3 regions of the Allobosea sp. GW823-FHT01F03 genome follow, and region 1 is predicted to be linked to each of the others. Evidence: predicted binding sites of a transcription regulator. Region 1 holds the regulator's gene; each other region holds the start of a gene.
The links. Region 1 encodes PhoB, which activates phosphate uptake and scavenging genes when phosphate is short. Its sites were predicted from a motif close to TGTCATNNANCTGTCAT; they were not measured.
Positions count from the first base shown of each region.

Region 1 (5,464 bases):
TCAAGTCCTTCTGAGGGAAGCGCAACCGATGAACCAGACGCCTCCTGCCGCCCCCGCGATGACCCCGGAAGTGCCCTGGGGCCGCGTCCGTCCGGCACGCCGCAATGCCGACCGGCTGATGAAGATCATCGCCACGGCGTTCACCCTCGTCGCCATCACCGTGCTGTTCTGGATCCTCGGCATGCTGGTGGTGAAGGGCATCGGCGGGCTTTCGGCCGGCACCTTCACGCAGGTGACGCCCGGCCCCGGTTCCGAGGGCGGCGGCCTTGCCAACGCCATCGTCGGCTCGGCCGTGCTGACCTTTCTCGGCATCGCGCTGGCGACGCCGATCGGCGTGCTCGCCGGGACCTATCTCGCCGAGTACGGCCGGGGCTCGAAGCTCGCCAACCTGATCCGCTTCATCAACGACATCCTGCTCTCGGCGCCCTCGATCCTGATCGGCCTGTTCGTCTACGTCATCCTGGTCGAGCCCTTCCGCGGCTATTCCGGCTGGGCCGGCGGCGTCGCGCTCGGCATCATCGCGATCCCGGTCATCGTGCGCACCACCGAGGACATGCTGCGCCTCGTGCCGGCGCCGCTGCGCGAGGCCGGCTCGGCCCTCGGCGCCCCGCCTTCGGTGGTCATCACCGCGATCACCTGGCGGGCCGCGAAGTCCGGCATGGTCACCGGCATCCTGCTGGCGCTGGCGCGCATCGCCGGCGAGACGGCGCCGCTGCTCTTCACCGCGCTGAACAATAATTTCTGGTTCTCGCCGACCCTGGTCGGCGGCGTCTCCAACCTGCCGGTGACGATCTATCAGTTCGCCTCGGCCCCTTACGAGAACTGGCAGCAGCTCGCCTGGGCCGGTTCGCTGATCATCACCGTCTCGATCCTTTTGCTCTCGCTTATCGCCCGGCGCATCGTGCGCGGCGGCAAGTGAGCACCACGTCCGATCGGAAGGAACATGTCGATGCTCTCGACCCTGGAACTCAGCCCGCAGGTCCTCGACGCCCAGGCGCCGATCCGGATCGCGGTGAAGAACCTCGATTTCTACTATGGCGAGCACAAGGCGCTGAAGAACGTCAATCTCAGCTTCCGTGACCGCCACGTCACCGCGCTGATCGGCCCCTCCGGCTGCGGCAAGTCGACCCTGCTGCGCATCTTCAACCGGATCTACTCGCTCTATCCGGAGCAGCGCGCCACCGGCGAGGTCCTGCTCGACGGCCGCAACGTCATCTCCAACGATGTCGACGTCAACGAGCTGCGCTCGCGCATCGGCATGGTCTTCCAGAAGCCGACGCCCTTCCCGATGTCGATCTACGACAACGTCGCCTTCGGCATCCGCCTCTACGAGAAGCCGCCGAAATCGGAGCTCGACGACCGCGTCGAGGGCGCGCTGCGCCGCTCCGCCCTGTGGGACGAGGTCAAGGACAAGCTGAAGAGCTCCGGCATGGGGCTCTCCGGCGGCCAGCAGCAGCGCCTGTGCATCGCCCGCACCATCGCCCAGAAGCCCGAGGTGATCCTGTTCGACGAGCCGACTTCGGCCCTCGACCCGATCTCGACCGGCAAGATCGAGGACCTGCTGGAGCAGCTGAAGAGCGACTTCACCATCGTCATCGTCACCCACAACATGCAGCAGGCGGCGCGCGTCTCGCAGTACACCGCCTTCATGTATCTCGGCGAGGTCGTCGAGTTCGACGCGACCAACACCATCTTCATGAACCCCAACAAGAAGCAGACGCAGGACTACGTCACCGGCCGCTTCGGCTGAGCCCTGCCGTTCCGCTCGCCCTCGAAGGATTCGCCCCGATGTCCGACCATATCGTCCGCTCCTATGATGCCGACCTCGAAGGGCTGCGCCGCAGCCTGGCCGAGATGGGCGGCATGTCCGAGCGCATGCTCGGCGACTCCACCGTGGCGCTGGTGCGCCGCGACACGGCGCTGGCCCAGAAGGTGATCACCGCCGACCAGCGGCTCGACAATCTCCAGCGCGATGTCGAGGAGAAGGCGGTGCTGACCATCGCCCGGCGCCAGCCGCTCGCCAACGACCTGCGCGAGCTGATCTCGGCGATCCGCATCGCCGCTGACATCGAGCGCGTCGGCGACCTCGCCAAGAACATCGCCAAGCGCGCGGTCGCGATCTCCGGCCAGTTCTCGCCGCCGCACCGCGCCGTGGTCGGGCTCGAGCATATGAGCCGTCTGGTCCAGGCGCAGCTCAAGGACGTGCTCGACGCCTATGCCGCCAGCAACGAGCAGAAGGCGATGGAGGTCTGGCGCCGCGACGACGAGATCGACGCGCTCTACACCTCGCTCTTCCGCGAGCTCCTGACCTATATGATGGAAGATCCGCGCAACATCACCTTCTGCACGCATCTTCTGTTCTGCGCCAAGAACGTCGAGCGCATCGGCGATCACACCACCAACATCGCCGAGACGATCCATTACCTGATCACCGGCCAGTCGGTGGAGGAGAGCCGGCCCAAGCTCGACACCACCAACATCCTGGTCGACCTGCCCGCGGCCAATGGCTGAGCGGATGGGCGCCTGAGCGGAGGCTCGACATGCCTGCACGCATCCTGATCGTCGAGGATGAGGAGCCGCTGACCCTGCTGCTCCGCTATAATCTCGAGGCCGAGGGCTTCGAGGTCGACACCGTCGCGCGCGGCGACGATGCCGAGCTGCATTTGCGCGACCATACCCCTGACCTCGTCCTGCTCGACTGGATGCTGCCCGGCCTTTCCGGCATCGAGCTCTGCCGGCGCCTGCGCGCCCGGCGCGACACGGAGCGGGTGCCGATCATCATGCTGACGGCGCGCGGCGAGGAGACCGAGCGGGTGCGCGGCCTCGCCACCGGCGCCGACGATTATGTCGTCAAGCCGTTCTCGCTGCCGGAGCTGATCGCCCGCATCCAGGCGCTGCTGCGCCGGGTCAAGCCCGGCCATGTCGTCGGCATGCTGACCGCCGGCGATCTCGAGCTCGACCGGACGACGCGGCGGGTGCGCCGGGCAGGCGCCGAATTGCATCTCGGTCCGACCGAGTTCCGCCTGCTCGAATTCCTGATGCAGGCCCCGGGCCGGGTCTATTCGCGGGCCCAACTGCTCGACGCCGTCTGGGGCCGCGACGTCTATATCGACGAGCGCACCGTCGACGTCCATGTCGGGCGCCTGCGCAAGGCGATCACCCCCGACGACGCCAAGGACCCGCTGCGCACCGTGCGCGGCGCCGGCTACGCCTTCGACGAGACGTTCGCGCGAAGCTGAGCGCCAAGTCTGCCCTCATCCTTCGAGGCGCAATCTGCGATCGCTCCTCAGGATGAGGGCTGGAGGTTCGACGCTCAGCGCGGCGCGGCGACGATCACCGCTGCGCCGGCGAGGCAAAGGACTGCGCCCGTGAGGTCGAAACGGTCCGGCGGCACCTTCTCGACCAGCCACATCCAGCCCAGCGACGCGACGATGTAGACCCCGCCATAGGCGGCGAAGGCCCGGCCGGCGGCGGCGCTGTCGATCAGCGTCAAGAGCCAGGCGAAGAGCGCCAGCGCCAGAAGCCCCGGCAGCAGCCACCAGGCCGATTTGCCGAGCTTGAGCCAGGCCCAGAACGAGAAGCAGCCGGCGATCTCGGCCAGCGCGGCCCCCAGATAGATCGCGAAACTGGTCATGGCGCTGCGGCGAAGCTGGCCGCGAGCCGGGCGAAGACCGGACGGTAGGCTTCCGAGGCGAGCGGCGACAGCTCGCGGGCCTCGGCGAGGTCGAACCAGCGGATCTCGCTGTGCTCGTCATTGCTGATCCGGGCTTCGCCCACCCAGCCGGTCACCGCGAACAGATGCCACAGAGCCGGGGTGACGCCGTCGCTCTCGGTCGTCTCGATGGTGGTCAAGCGCGTGAAGCTGGTCGGCTCGATACCGATCTCCTCCTGCAATTCGCGTCTCAGTGCCTGCTCGATCGTCTCGTCGGGCTCGACATGCCCGCCGATCGTGTCCCAGCAGGACGGTCTGTTGCGGCGATGCGGGGCTCTCAGTCCGAGCAGGATGTCTCCGCCCCGGATCGTCAGGGCGCAGGCATATTCGACGGGCGCGGGACGTTCTGCGGTGCGCATCGGCGTCTCTCCACCAATGGAAAAGCCGGCCCGAGGGCCGGCTTCAATTCTTCTACACAGGGGTGCCGGGTCAGGCGCGCACCTTGCTGCGGTCGCGGCGCCGGTCGGCCGCCGGCTGGTAGGCGATGCGGGCATGATAGCCGCAATAGGGCATGCCGGTCAGCGAGCGGCCGCCGCAGAAGCGGAATTCCGGCGAGGTCGGGTCGCCCATCGGCCAGCGGCACATATATTCGCGCAGGTCCATGATGGTGACACGCTCGGAGAACGGGATCACCACCTCCTCGGCCGGGGCCGCCGGGACGTGCTCCGCTTCCGGTTCCGCCTCGATCTCCGGGACGAATTGCGGGGCGAGCGCCGTGTTGCCGCGGGTCATGCCGCCGCTCGCGGCGGCAGGGCTCGCCATCGGATGGGCCGGCGGACGCGTCGTCGGCTTGCGCGGGCGCGGCGCGGCCGAGCCGGGATTCTTGGCGCGGCCCGAAAGGCCGAGGCGGTGGACCTTGCCGATGACAGCATTGCGGGTGACGCTGCCGAGTTCGCCGGCGATCTGGCTGGCGCTCAGTCCGTCATTCCAGAGCTTCTTGAGCAGTTCGACGCGTTCGTCGGTCCAGGCTCCAGCTTCGCTCATCGATTTCACCTGTCTTCGTCATGCCTCGCCATAGCCCGGCGACGCATAGGAAAAGATCATGGCGGAATCCGATATCGGCAGCGCCCGTCGAAGAACGGAAACCGCTACGCTCGGAACTGACGATACTGGAGACGCCGCACGAGATGTCGTATCTGACGAGGCCGACCATACAAGATGGCTTGACTCGGCCACAAGAGTCGCCGAATCGGAAATCGTCTTTTCCCCAGACAAAGCTTCGATCCCGCAGTCAGGTGAGTCTATTTGGCAACGCTGCGGCGCCCGGCCGGAATTGACAGTGCCGGACCGCTTTTGCATAGTCTTCTCAATGCGGCCGCCCTTGGGGCGGCGCTTATGTTTTGAGCGATCCGGACTTTCGAGCGATGCGGCTGACGGCGCGACGAGAAAACGGGAAAGGCCTGCGACGATAACGTCGCCGCGGGGTCGCATCGTGCTGGCAGATCGCCGCCGCGCCCCGAACCACCGCTTCACACCCCGGCGCCCAGCGCTTTCCGTTACGTTCCGTCGCGAGGACCTCGCTCCATGAGCTCCGCTTCCGTTTCCGCCAATGCCTCCGTTCTGCTGCCGACCTATGCGCGCGCACCCGTCGCCTTCGAGCGCGGCGAAGGTGCCTGGGCGATCACCGCCGATGGCCAGCGCTATCTCGATTTCGGCGCCGGCATCGCCGTCAACGCGCTCGGCCACGCCCATCCGCATCTGGTCAAGGCGCTGACCGAGCAGGCCCAGCGCATCTGGCACACCTCCAATCTC
Region 1 is NZ_CM179505.1:278,763-284,226, reverse strand. It holds gene pstC (phosphate ABC transporter permease subunit PstC) at 1-14, shown strand, start outside; gene pstA (phosphate ABC transporter permease PstA) at 29-919, shown strand; gene pstB (phosphate ABC transporter ATP-binding protein PstB) at 944-1,750, shown strand; gene phoU (phosphate signaling complex protein PhoU) at 1,789-2,511, shown strand; gene phoB (phosphate regulon transcriptional regulator PhoB) at 2,541-3,239, shown strand; gene AC3RCC_RS01325 (YnfA family protein) at 3,314-3,634, opposite strand; gene AC3RCC_RS01320 (NUDIX hydrolase) at 3,631-4,071, opposite strand; gene AC3RCC_RS01315 (GcrA family cell cycle regulator) at 4,142-4,696, opposite strand; gene AC3RCC_RS01310 (aspartate aminotransferase family protein) at 5,237-5,464, shown strand, end outside.

Region 2 (5,464 bases), 1.5 Mb from region 1:
GGCCGGCGAGACCGCGAGGCGGCCGATCCGCGGCTCGCGCAGCAGCCTTTGGCCTTCGGGAGACAGCACGAAGTCGACGAAGAGCTCGGCCTCCTTGGGATTGGGCGATGTCGCGAGCCGCGCGATGCTGGCCGGCGCGAACAGCGTCTCCTCCGGCAGCACGAAACGGTTGGTCTCGGCTTCGCCGGTACCGGAATCCGTCAGGAAATCGATGGAGATGCCGATGCCGAAGCGGCCGCGCGCGACGCCGGTGGTGACGCCGAAGCTGCGTGCGGTCAGTGTCGCGAGATTGCCGCCGATCGCCGACCAGAGCGCCCAGCCGCGCTCCCAGCCGAGCGATTGCAGCAGCGCCTCGACCATCAGATGGGTGGTCCCGGAGCGGGCCGGCGAGGTCAGGCCGATATGGCCGGCATAGGCGGGAGCGGCGAGGTCGGACCAGTTGCGCGGCACGGGCAGATTGCGCGCCGAGAGATAGCCGGGGTTGTAGACCAGCCCGTAGCCGGAAATGGCGAAGCCGAGATAGCGGCCGGCAGGGTCGTTGACCGGATAGCCGGCGATGCTCTCCGGGGCGCCGGTGGGGCGCGTCTGCAGAGGCGCCAACAGTCCGGCCTGCTTCAGCAGCTCGAAGGCATCGGGTGCCGAAGCCCAGAACAGATCGGCCTCCGGCCGTTTCTGAGCGTGGATGTCGGCGAGCGCGGCGGTCGTCTTGCGCTGCACGATCTCGACGGCGATGTCCGGGTGACGGGCGCGGAAGGCGACGCGGAAAGGCTCGAAGAAGGAAGGCGGGAACGAGGTGACGACCTGGACGCGACGCGCCTGCGCCGGGCCGGCGGTGAGCCAGCCAAATGCGGAAAGGGCAAGCCAGAGACAGAGGGCGCGGCGGCTCATCGCACCGTCATATAGCCGGGCAATCGGCAGGCATAGATCGGCCGTGCAGTCGCCGGGCCGGGGGAAGGGCCGCGGTCGGCGGCCCTTCGCTCATGTCGCGCCTCTCACTTCACGTGCAGGAGAACGGCGCCTTCCAGGACGGTGGGAGCGCCGACGCCGGTATTGCCGGCGTGCTCCTTGATCCACTCCTTCGCCATTTTCAGGCTTTCATCGGTGCCGGCCTTGTCCTTGCAGACCGTGACGGAAACCCCGCCATCGGCGGTGCGGATCAGCGCGTAGTTCGAGAAGCCCGTTACCGTCCGCATCAGCTTCTCGACATCTGCCTTGCGCTTCTCGAGCAGGTCGAAAAGCTCCTTGGCGCCCTTGCCGGAATAGGTTCTGACGATCGCGTGCATGGCCAGTCCTCCGTTCAAGGCCCCGCCAGCCGCGATAGCTATGCGCCTGCGCGCAGCGCTTGCCAATTCAAGATGACGCAAGGGAGGGCGCTTTGGCCCCGGCGCGCATTGCTCCGGCGAGGTACTCCCTTCGCTCCCGCGAGACGGCAGGGTGAAAGCATCTGTGCAGCGGCGCAGGATATGGTTGCAGAGGTCATGAAACTGTCACACAAGCTGGCGGCAATTCGGCTCGTATCCTGCCGCGACGAAGGCGGCGCGGCTGGCCGTGCGATCACGACGAGGTGCGCGGTGCTCGGCTGGTTTCAGAAGCTGCTCCCGAAAGAACCCAAGTTCTTCGATCTGTTCGAGGCGCATGCGGTCACGCTGGTCGCGGGCGCCAGGGCGCTGGATTCCCTGCTCGCCGGCCGCGTCTCGATCGAGAGCGGCTGCGCCGAGATCTTCAAGCAGGAGCACCTGGCCGACGAGATCGCCGGAGAGGTCATGCATGAGACCGGCCGGAGTTTCATCACCCCGTTCGACCGCGGCGACATCGAGGAGCTGATCGGCTCGATGGACGACGCGATCGACCAGATGCGCAAGACCGCCAAGGCGATCGCGCTCTACGAGGTCGAACGCTTCGAGCCTGATATGGCCGAGCTCGGCGTGGTGGTGGTGCAGGCGTCGGAGCGCGTCGCGCGGCTCCTGCCGATGTTGCGGGACATCAAGAAGAACGCCGTCGCGATCGGGGCGCTGGCCAAGGAGATCGGCGCGATCGAGGAACGTTCCGATGTGCTGCACGGCCAGGGACTGAAGGCGCTGTTCAGGGCGCATCGCGGCGGCGAGGCGATGGGATTCATCGTCGGCGCCGAGGTCTACGACCATCTCGAAAAGGTGGTCGACCGGCTGGAGGACGTCGCCAAGCGGGTCAGCCGCATCGTGCTCGAACATCTCTAGACGGCGCGCGCCGTGGACCTTTCCGCCGTCGCCACCTCCCTGATCTTCCTGATCGCCGTCGCCCTGCTGTTCGACTTCCTGAACGGCCTGCATGACGCCGCGAACTCGATCGCGACCATCGTCTCGACGCGGGTCCTGCCGCCGCGCTGGGCGGTTTTCTGGGCCGCCTTCTTCAATTTCATCGCCTTCCTGTTCTTCGGCCTGCACGTCGCCCAGACGGTCGGCTCGGGCATCATCCAGGCGGCGATCGTCGACGACCGCGTGATCTTCGGGGCGCTGACCGGAGCGATCGCCTGGAATGTGCTGACCTGGATCGCCGGTATCCCGTCGAGCTCCTCGCATGCGCTGATCGGCGGGCTGGTCGGCGCCGGGCTCGCCAAGGCGGGCTTCTCCTCGATCGTCTGGTGGGGGCTGGGCAAGACCTTCGTCGCGATCTTCATGTCGCCGGCGATCGGCTTCGCGCTGGCGCTGCTGCTCGTGCTGTTCGTCTCCTGGAGCTTCCTCAAAGTGGCGCCGATCAAGGCGGACAGCACCTTCCGCTCGCTGCAGTTCGTCTCCGCCTCGCTCTATTCCCTCGGCCACGGTGCCAATGACGCGCAGAAGACCATGGGTATCATCGCCGTGCTCTTGTTCTCGCATGGTTTGATGGGCGACAGCTTCTCGGTGCCGTTCTGGGTGGTGATCTCCTGCCAGGCGGCGATGGCGCTCGGCACGCTCTGCGGCGGCTGGCGGATCGTCCACACCATGGGCTCGAAGATCACCCGGCTGACGCCGCAGCAGGGTTTCTGCGCCGAGACCGGCGGGGCGATCACCCTGTTCATGGCGACCTATCTCGGCATCCCCGTCTCGACCACGCACACCATCACCGGCGCGATCATCGGCGTCGGGGCGGCGCGTCGGATGGCGGCGGTGCGCTGGGGCGTGGCGCGCGGCATCGTCTTCGCCTGGATCGTGACGATGCCGGCCGCGGGCGCGATCTCGGCCGTCGCCTATCTCCTCTCCGGCTATTTCCTGACCGGGCGCTGAAGGGCGCCCGGCACATCGAGACTCAGGGCAGGTTCTCGCGGAGCACGATCTCGGTGCTCGGCCGGCTGGTACCCTCGGTCGCCGGGCGCCCGGCACGCAGATTGGCGAAGATCGAGACGCAGGTCATCAGCGTCGCCTGCGGGTGCTGCGTGATCACCGCGTCCATGGTGCCGTCGATCAACAGGGCGCGGGTATCCGGCGTCAGGCCATGGCCGACGAAGACGACCTCGTGCTGGCGTCCGGTCTCCTTCAGGGCCCGGCCGATGCCCTCGGCGCCGCCGCCGATATTGTAGATGCCGGCAAGATCGGGGTGCTGTGCCAGCAGAGTTCTGGTCTGCCGGTAGTTCTGACCCTCGTCGTCGTGGCCTTCGCGCAAGCCGACGACCTCGATCGCCGGGTAGAGCTCCTGGAAGAGATGGAGGAAGCCCATCTCGCGCTCCTCATGGGCGCGGTAGCTCAGACTGCCGGCGATCATCGCGACCTTGGCCGGGCGGCGGCCGATGAAGCGGGCGACGAGGTAGCCCGCCGTGCGCCCGGCCGAGCGGTTGTCGAGCCCGACATAAGCGACGCGGCGGCTGTTGGCGATGTCGGAGATCAGCGTCACCGTCGGCACGCCGCGCTCGGCCAGGCCGTCGACCGCCTCGCGCACGGAAGGGTGCTCCAGCGCCATGAAGGCGATGCCGTCGACGTCGCGCGCCGCCTGGCGCAGATGCTGGGCGAGGAGCTCGGGCTTGAAACTCTCGATGTACTCGACCCGGGCCCGCATGTTGAAGGAGGTGAGCTGATCCTGCGCGCCGGCGATCTGGCGGCCGAGCAGGGTGAGGAAGCGGTTGGTGCCGGCCGGCAGCAGGAAGGCGAGCCGCAGCGGCCGCAAGGCGCTCGCCGGTAGCGCGCCTTCCATGACGTAGCCGAGCTCTCCTGCCGCCTTGAGCACGCGCTGCACAGTCGCCGCCCGCACGCCCGGCCGCTGGTTCAGCACCCGGTCGACGGTCGCGGTCGAGACGCCGGCGAGCTTCGCGACATCTTCGACCCGGGCCATCTGGCGGCGGCGCGGGGCGACCTCCGTGCTGACGTCCAAAGGCGGCGTCGGTGTCGAAATCGGGATATTCATTCCATCAAAAACCATCATAAAATGAGCTTGATGACCATCAGACGTGATTTCTATCCTGAGTGCAAGACGATCAAGAGCAATCAAATCGCATCAAGCGAATCTGGGAGGACATCATGACCGGACTGACCCGCCGCGCTGCGTTGCAGAGCCTCGCCGCCGTTCCCGCTGCTTCGCTGATCGGCATGCCGATGATCGCGCGGGCCGCCGAGATCGAGCTGAAATACGGCAACAACCTGCCGCTCAGCCATCCGCTCAACATCCGCGCGCAGCAGGCGGCGGAGCGCGTCGCCAAGGAGACCAACGGCCGGGTCGAGATCAAGATCTTCCCGAACAACCAGCTCGGCGGCGACACCGACATGCTGAGCCAGGTCCGCAATGGCGGCATCACCTTCTTCACCCCGTCGGCGCTGGTGATCGCGACCTTGGTGCCGGTCGCGGCGATCAATGCGGTCGGCTTCGCCTTCGCCGATTACGACCAGGTCTGGAAGGCGATGGACGGGCCGGTCGGCGCGCATGTCCGCGCCGCGATCGAGAAGGTCAACCTCTACGCCTTCGAGAAGATGTGGGACAATGGCTTCCGCCAGATGACGACCTCGGGCAAGCCGATCGAGCAGGCCGCCGACATGGCTTCGCTGAAGATCCGCGTTCCGGTCTCGCCGCTCTCGATCTCGATGTTCAAGGCGCTCGGCGCCGCGCCGGCCAGCCTGCAGTTCTCGGAGGTCTATTCGGCGCTGCAGACCAGGGTCGTCGACGCGCAGGAGAATCCGCTGCCGATCATCCAGGTCGCCAAGTTGTTCGAGGTGCAGAAGCATTGCGCGATCTCGAACCATATCTGGGACGGCTTCTGGTTTATCGCCAATGGCCGCGCCTGGCGCGGCCTGCCGCCGGACATCCAGAAGATCGTCGCCTCCGCGATCAACGATGCCGGCGTCGCCCAGCGCGGCGACATCAAGAGCCTGAACGAGACCGTGCAGGCCGATCTGCAGTCGAAGGGGCTTTCCTTCAACAAGACCAACCCGGACAGCTTCCGGGCCAAGCTGCGCGAAGGCGGCTTCTACAAGGAATGGCAGGAGCGCTTCGGCGCCGAGGCCTGGGGCCTGCTCGAAGGCGC
Region 2 is NZ_CM179505.1:1,787,684-1,793,147, forward strand. It holds gene AC3RCC_RS08350 (ABC transporter substrate-binding protein) at 1-888, opposite strand, end outside; gene AC3RCC_RS08355 (hypothetical protein) at 993-1,283, opposite strand; gene AC3RCC_RS08360 (DUF47 domain-containing protein) at 1,572-2,216, shown strand; gene AC3RCC_RS08365 (inorganic phosphate transporter) at 2,229-3,242, shown strand; gene AC3RCC_RS08370 (LacI family DNA-binding transcriptional regulator) at 3,265-4,353, opposite strand; gene AC3RCC_RS08375 (TRAP transporter substrate-binding protein) at 4,467-5,464, shown strand, end outside.
Region 2: AC3RCC_RS08360 (DUF47 domain-containing protein) is a predicted target of PhoB. The motif match lies at 1,475-1,491, and genes of this name have one in related genera.

Region 3 (5,464 bases), 2.2 Mb from region 1:
AGTATCGCCGCGCCATCGAGGTCACGATCGAGCCCTTCAAATCGCTGCTGATCGGCGTCTTCTTCCTCACGGTCGGCATGAGCGTGGACCCGGCCCAGCTCGCCGCCCAGCCGCTGGCGATCCTTTCGATCGCGCTCGGACTTTTTCTCGCCAAGGCGGTGATCACCTTCCTGCTGGCGCGCTTCTTCCGGCTCGGGCGCGCGACCGCGCTGGAAAGCGCGATCCTGATCGGCCCTGGCGGCGAGTTCGCCTTCGTCCTGCTCAGCGCCTCCGTGGCGGCCGAGCTGGTCGATCGCTCGGCTTCGGGCCTCGTCCTGGCCGCGGTGTCGCTGACCATGATCGCCCTGCCACTGGCCGCCCGGCTGGCACGCATGCTGGCGGCGCATTTCGCGCCCACGGTACAGCTACCGGAGGAAGCGCAGATCCTGCCGCCCGACGATCACGCCGCCCGCGCCCTCGTCGTCGGCTGCGGCCGCGTCGGCCGGCTCGTCGGCGAGATGCTGGAGCAGCACAAGGCGCCCTTCCTGGTGATCGACGCCGACCCCGCCCTGGTTTCGAGCCAGCGCCGGGCTGGCCGCCCCGCCTTCTTCGGCGATGCGACCAAGCCGGAATTCCTGCGCCTCTGCGGATTGCAGGAAGCGACCGCGCTGATCGTGACGATCGACAACCAGCGTGCGGTCGACGAGATCGTCAGGGCGGCGCGCGAGATGCGGCCCGACCTCGTGATCGTCGCCCGCGCCCGCGATGCCAGGCACGCCCGCCATCTCTACGAGATCGGCGTCAACGACGCCGTGCCTGAGACCATCGAGGCCAGCCTGCAATTGTCGGAAGCCGCGCTGGTCGGGCTCGGCGTGCCGATGGGCCTGGTCATCGCCTCGGTGCATCAACGCCGCGACGACTTCCGCGCCGAGCTCAAGCCGGCGAGCGCGCCCGGCCGTTCCCTTCCGCGCCACGCCCGCTCGCGAAGGCTGTGACGCTCTGCACCGGCGCTTGCCGCGCCGCCTGCGCGGCCCGGCGGATATGCCCGTAGAACTGCTCGGCGCTGCTCTGCCAGCTATGGCGGGCGGCGAGCTGCGGCCCCGCCTCGCGCGGTAATCTGAGAGCCGAAAGCGCCGCCTGGCGCAGGTCCTCGTGCAGCACGGCGGCATTGCTGCCGGCGAAGACGTCGCTCGGCCCCTGCACCGGAAAGGCCGCGACCGGCAGGCCGCTGGCGGCGGCCTCGAGCAGGACGATCCCGAACGTGTCGGTCAGGCTCGGAAAGACGAAGACGTCGGAGGAGGCGTAGATCGCCGCGAGCTCCTCGCCCTCGCGCGCGCCGAGGAAATGCGCCTCGGGAAAGGTGCGCTTCAGGTCGGCCAGGGCCGGCCCGTCACCAACCACGACCTTGCTGCCCGGCAGGCGCAGCGACAGGAACGCCGCGAGATTCTTCTCGACCGCAACCCGGCCGACGCTGAGAAAGATCGGTCGCGGCAGGTCGAGCACGCTCGCGGCGCGCGGATGGAACAGCGAGAGATCGACGCCGCGGCCCCAGCGCAGGATGCGCTCGAAGCCATGCTCGCGCAGCTCGGCCTCGACCGTCGCCGTCGAGACCATCACCCCGGCCGCCGGTGCATGGAAGCGGCGCAGGAAGCGATAGCTCCAGCTTTCGGGAATCGGCCAGCGCGCCGCGACATATTGCGGGAAGCGGGTGTGGTAGCTCGTGGTGAAGCTGCGCTTCTGCGCGAGGCAGGCCGCCCGCGCCAGCCAGCCGATCGGCCCTTCGGTCGCGATGTGGATATGGTCGGGGCCGAACTCGGCGATGCGTTTCGCCACCTGCTGCTGGCTGGCCAGCGCGATCCGGATATCCGGATAGGACGGCAGGCCGACCTGCCGGAAGCCTTCAGGCGTCAGCATCTGCGCCGTGACGCCGAAATCGGGCGCCGCCTCGAACATCCGCTCCAGCGAGCGCACGACGCCGTTGATCTGCGGCCGCCAGGCGTCGGTGGCGATCAGGACGCGCATCAGGCGGCCTCGCCAACCAGCACCGGCGCCGGCCGCTGCGGGGCGGACGCGGCCGACAGGCCCGGATTCTCGCCCCTGAAGCGATGCTGCGGCCAGCGGATGATTTCGAAGCGGCCGTCATCATGCTCGACGACCGCCGTGCAGCTCTCGACCCAGTCGCCGGTGTTGATGTAGTCCAGCCCGTCGATCCGGCGCTGCGTCGCGTGGTGGATATGGCCGCAGATCACGCCGTCGGCCTTGTGCCGCCTCGCCTCGTCGGCCAGGCACTGCTCGAACTCGCCGATATAATTGACCGCGTTCTTGACCTTGTGCTTGGCCCAGGCCGAGAGCGACCAGTGCGGCAGGCGCAGGGTCCGGCGTACCTTGTTGATCCCGTGGTTCAGGACGAGGGCGACGGTGTAGGCCCAGTCGCCGAGCAGCGCGAGCCATTTGGCGTTGCGCACGACGAGATCGAACAGATCGCCATGGATCACCAGCATCCGCCGGCCATCGGCGGTCTCGTGAATGATCTCGTCGACCAGCGTGATGCCGCCGAATTGCAGCCCGGTGTAGTCACGCAGGAAATCGTCATGATTGCCGGTGACGTAGACCAGCTTCGAGCCCTTGCGGACCTTGCGCAGCAGCTTCTGCACGACGTCGTTATGGGCCTGCGGGAAATACCAGCCGTTCTTCAGACGCCAGCCGTCGATAATGTCGCCGACCAGATAGATCCGCGGCGCGTCATAGGCCCGCAGAAACTCGAGAACGAGATCCGCCTGCGCCCCGCGCGTGCCCAGATGCAGGTCGGAGATGAAGATGCTGCGAACCTGCTTGGCGTCGCTGTCGTCGCTCATGTGCCACCGGCCCGCCCTGTTGCGATGCCTGCGGCGTGTGTCTGATTTGCACTACGCTTTGATGACGCGGCCGGAAAACCGTGCTTTGGCTCGCACACTGGAAATTCGGAGGAACACCATGGATCTGGGAATCGCCGGCCGCACCGCCATCGTCTGCGCCTCGAGCAAGGGGCTGGGACGCGGCTGTGCCCAGGCGCTGGCCGAGGCCGGCTGCACCGTCGTCATCAACGGGCGCGACGCCAAGACCCTGGAAGAGACCGCGAGCGCGATCCGCGCCAGCACCGGCGCGACTGTGATCGCGGTGGTCGCCGACGTCTCGACCAAGGCCGGCCAGGACGCGCTGCTCGCCGCATCGCCGCAAGTCGACATCCTCGTCAACAACAATGGCGGCCCGCCGCCCAAGCCCTTCCGCGAGGTGACGCGCGAGGCGCTGCTCGAAGGTGTCGCGCAGAACATGGCGACTCCGCTCGAGCTGACGCAAGCCGTGATCGACGGCATGATCGCGCGCGGCTTCGGCCGCATCGTCAACATCACCTCGGCGAGCGTGCTGACGCCGCTGACCGGGCTCGACGTCTCCTCGGCCGCCCGTGCCGGCCTCACCGCCTTCCTCGCCGGCGTGGCGCGCGAGGTCGCCCATGCCAACGTCACCATCAACAACATCCTGCCCGGCGTCTTCGCCACCGACCGCCTGACGACCTCGACCAAGCGCGTCGCGGCGATGAAGGGCATTTCGGAAGACGAAGTCATGAAGCTGCGCCGCGCCGAGATCCCGGCCGGCCGCTTCGGCGAGGCCGAGGAGTTCGGCAAGCTCTGCGCCTTCCTCGCCAGCGTCCATGCCGGCTACATCACCGGCCAGAACTTCCTGATGGATGGCGGCTCGTTCCGCGCCAACTTCTGACACCAGCAATACAGCCCTCATCCTGAGGAGCCGCGCAGCGGCGTCTCGAAGGAAGCTCCAGGAGGCTCCGGAACCATCTGGAGCATCCTTCGAGACGGCCCTATCAGGCCTCCTCAGGATGAGGTCGAGAAACTCCGGACACCGCGGCAGGCCAACCCAACCCCCATGACCATCGCCTATCGCAACGCCGTCCCGGACGACACGCCCGACTGCATCACCCTGCGCGGCATAACCCGCGAGAACGCCATCTCGGTCGCGGAACTGGCGGAGCGCGGCATCACGCTGGAGAGCTGGCGCGACGCGATCGCCGATGGCAGCCTGCCGGGCCATGTCGCAACCGAGGACGGCAAGATCGTCGGCTACTGCTTCGGGCATGCCGACAGCGGCGAGATCGCGGTCCTCGCTTTGCTCCCGAGCCATGAGGGCAAAGGCATCGGCAGGAAACTGCTCGCGCTGATGGTCGAGGACCTTCGGCAGCGCGGCCTCACACGGCTTTTCCTCGGTTGCTCGGCCGATCCCAAGGTGCGCTCCCACGGCTTCTACCGGCATCTCGGCTGGCGCTCGACCGGCGGCTTCGACGAAGCCGGCGACGAGGTTCTGGACTACACGCTGCGCTGACCCCGCCGGCGAGAACATGCGCCCTGCCGATGGCCGGCGCGTCCCACGCCCTGCCGGTCGGCTCTGCAAGATCGACGCTTTGAACCACTCCAGCCTCGTGGTCTAAGCAGTCCTGTACAAGACCCCTCCCCCACGCCCCGAACTTCGCTTTGTCCCCTCTTCTCGGCATCAGCTTCAAGCTGCTCTCGGCTTTGTCCTTCACGCTGATGTCGGCGGCGATCAAACTGCTCGCCGCGCGCTATCCGACGGGCGAGCTGGTGTTCTTCCGCTCCTTCTTCGCCCTGATCCCGCTGGTGATCTGGCTGTCCTGGCGCAGCGAGTTCCCGAGTGCCCTCAAGACCAGCAATCTGCGCGGCCATATGAAGCGCGGGATCATCGGCTCGACCGGCATGTTCCTCGGCTTTTCTGCCCTGCATCTGCTGCCGCTCTCGGATGCGGTGGCGATCGGCTACGCCGCCCCGCTGATCCTGGTGGCGCTGGCCGCCCTGATCCTCAAGGAGAAGGTCCGGGTCTATCGCTGGACCGCCGTCGGCGTCGGCTTCCTCGGCGTGCTCTTGATGCTTTCCCCCCATATGAAGCCGGATGCGTTCGCGCAGGGGCTGTCGGGCGCTCCCGCCATCGGCGCGCTGCTGGCGCTCGGCGGCGCCTTCTGCTCCGCCTTCGCCTCGGTCGAGGTGCGCATGCTCACCCGCACGGAGAAGACCGGCGCCATCGTCTTCTACTTCATGTCGCTGACCTCGCTGCTCGGTCTGCTGACGATTTTCCTCGGCTGGACCATGCCCAACTGGCAGGAATTCCTGCTGCTGGTGACGATCGGCGTACTCGGCGGCCTCGGCCAGATCCTGCTGGTGCAGGCCTATCGCTATGGCGATGCCTCGCTGGTCGCGCCCTTCGAGTATTCGACGATGATCTGGGCGACCGCGCTCGGCTGGTTCTTCTTCGGCGAGTGGCCGGCGGCGGCGGTCATCACCGGCTCGCTGATCGTCATCGCCTCCGGGATCTATGTGATCCTGCGCGAGAAGCAGCTCGGCCTGCTGAAACGCGAAACCCGCGAGGTCGGCCCCTCGCGCTCGACCTGACGCGGAAGCCTTTGCTTGCTGCTTGGAGCAATCCG
Region 3 is NZ_CM179505.1:2,448,385-2,453,848, reverse strand. It holds gene AC3RCC_RS11660 (cation:proton antiporter domain-containing protein) at 1-974, shown strand, start outside; gene AC3RCC_RS11655 (glycosyltransferase family 4 protein) at 913-2,001, opposite strand; gene AC3RCC_RS11650 (UDP-2,3-diacylglucosamine diphosphatase) at 2,001-2,834, opposite strand; gene AC3RCC_RS11645 (SDR family oxidoreductase) at 2,953-3,732, shown strand; gene AC3RCC_RS11640 (GNAT family N-acetyltransferase) at 3,898-4,350, shown strand; gene AC3RCC_RS11635 (DMT family transporter) at 4,500-5,429, shown strand.
Region 3: AC3RCC_RS11650 (UDP-2,3-diacylglucosamine diphosphatase) is a predicted target of PhoB. The motif match lies at 2,885-2,901, and genes of this name have one in related genera.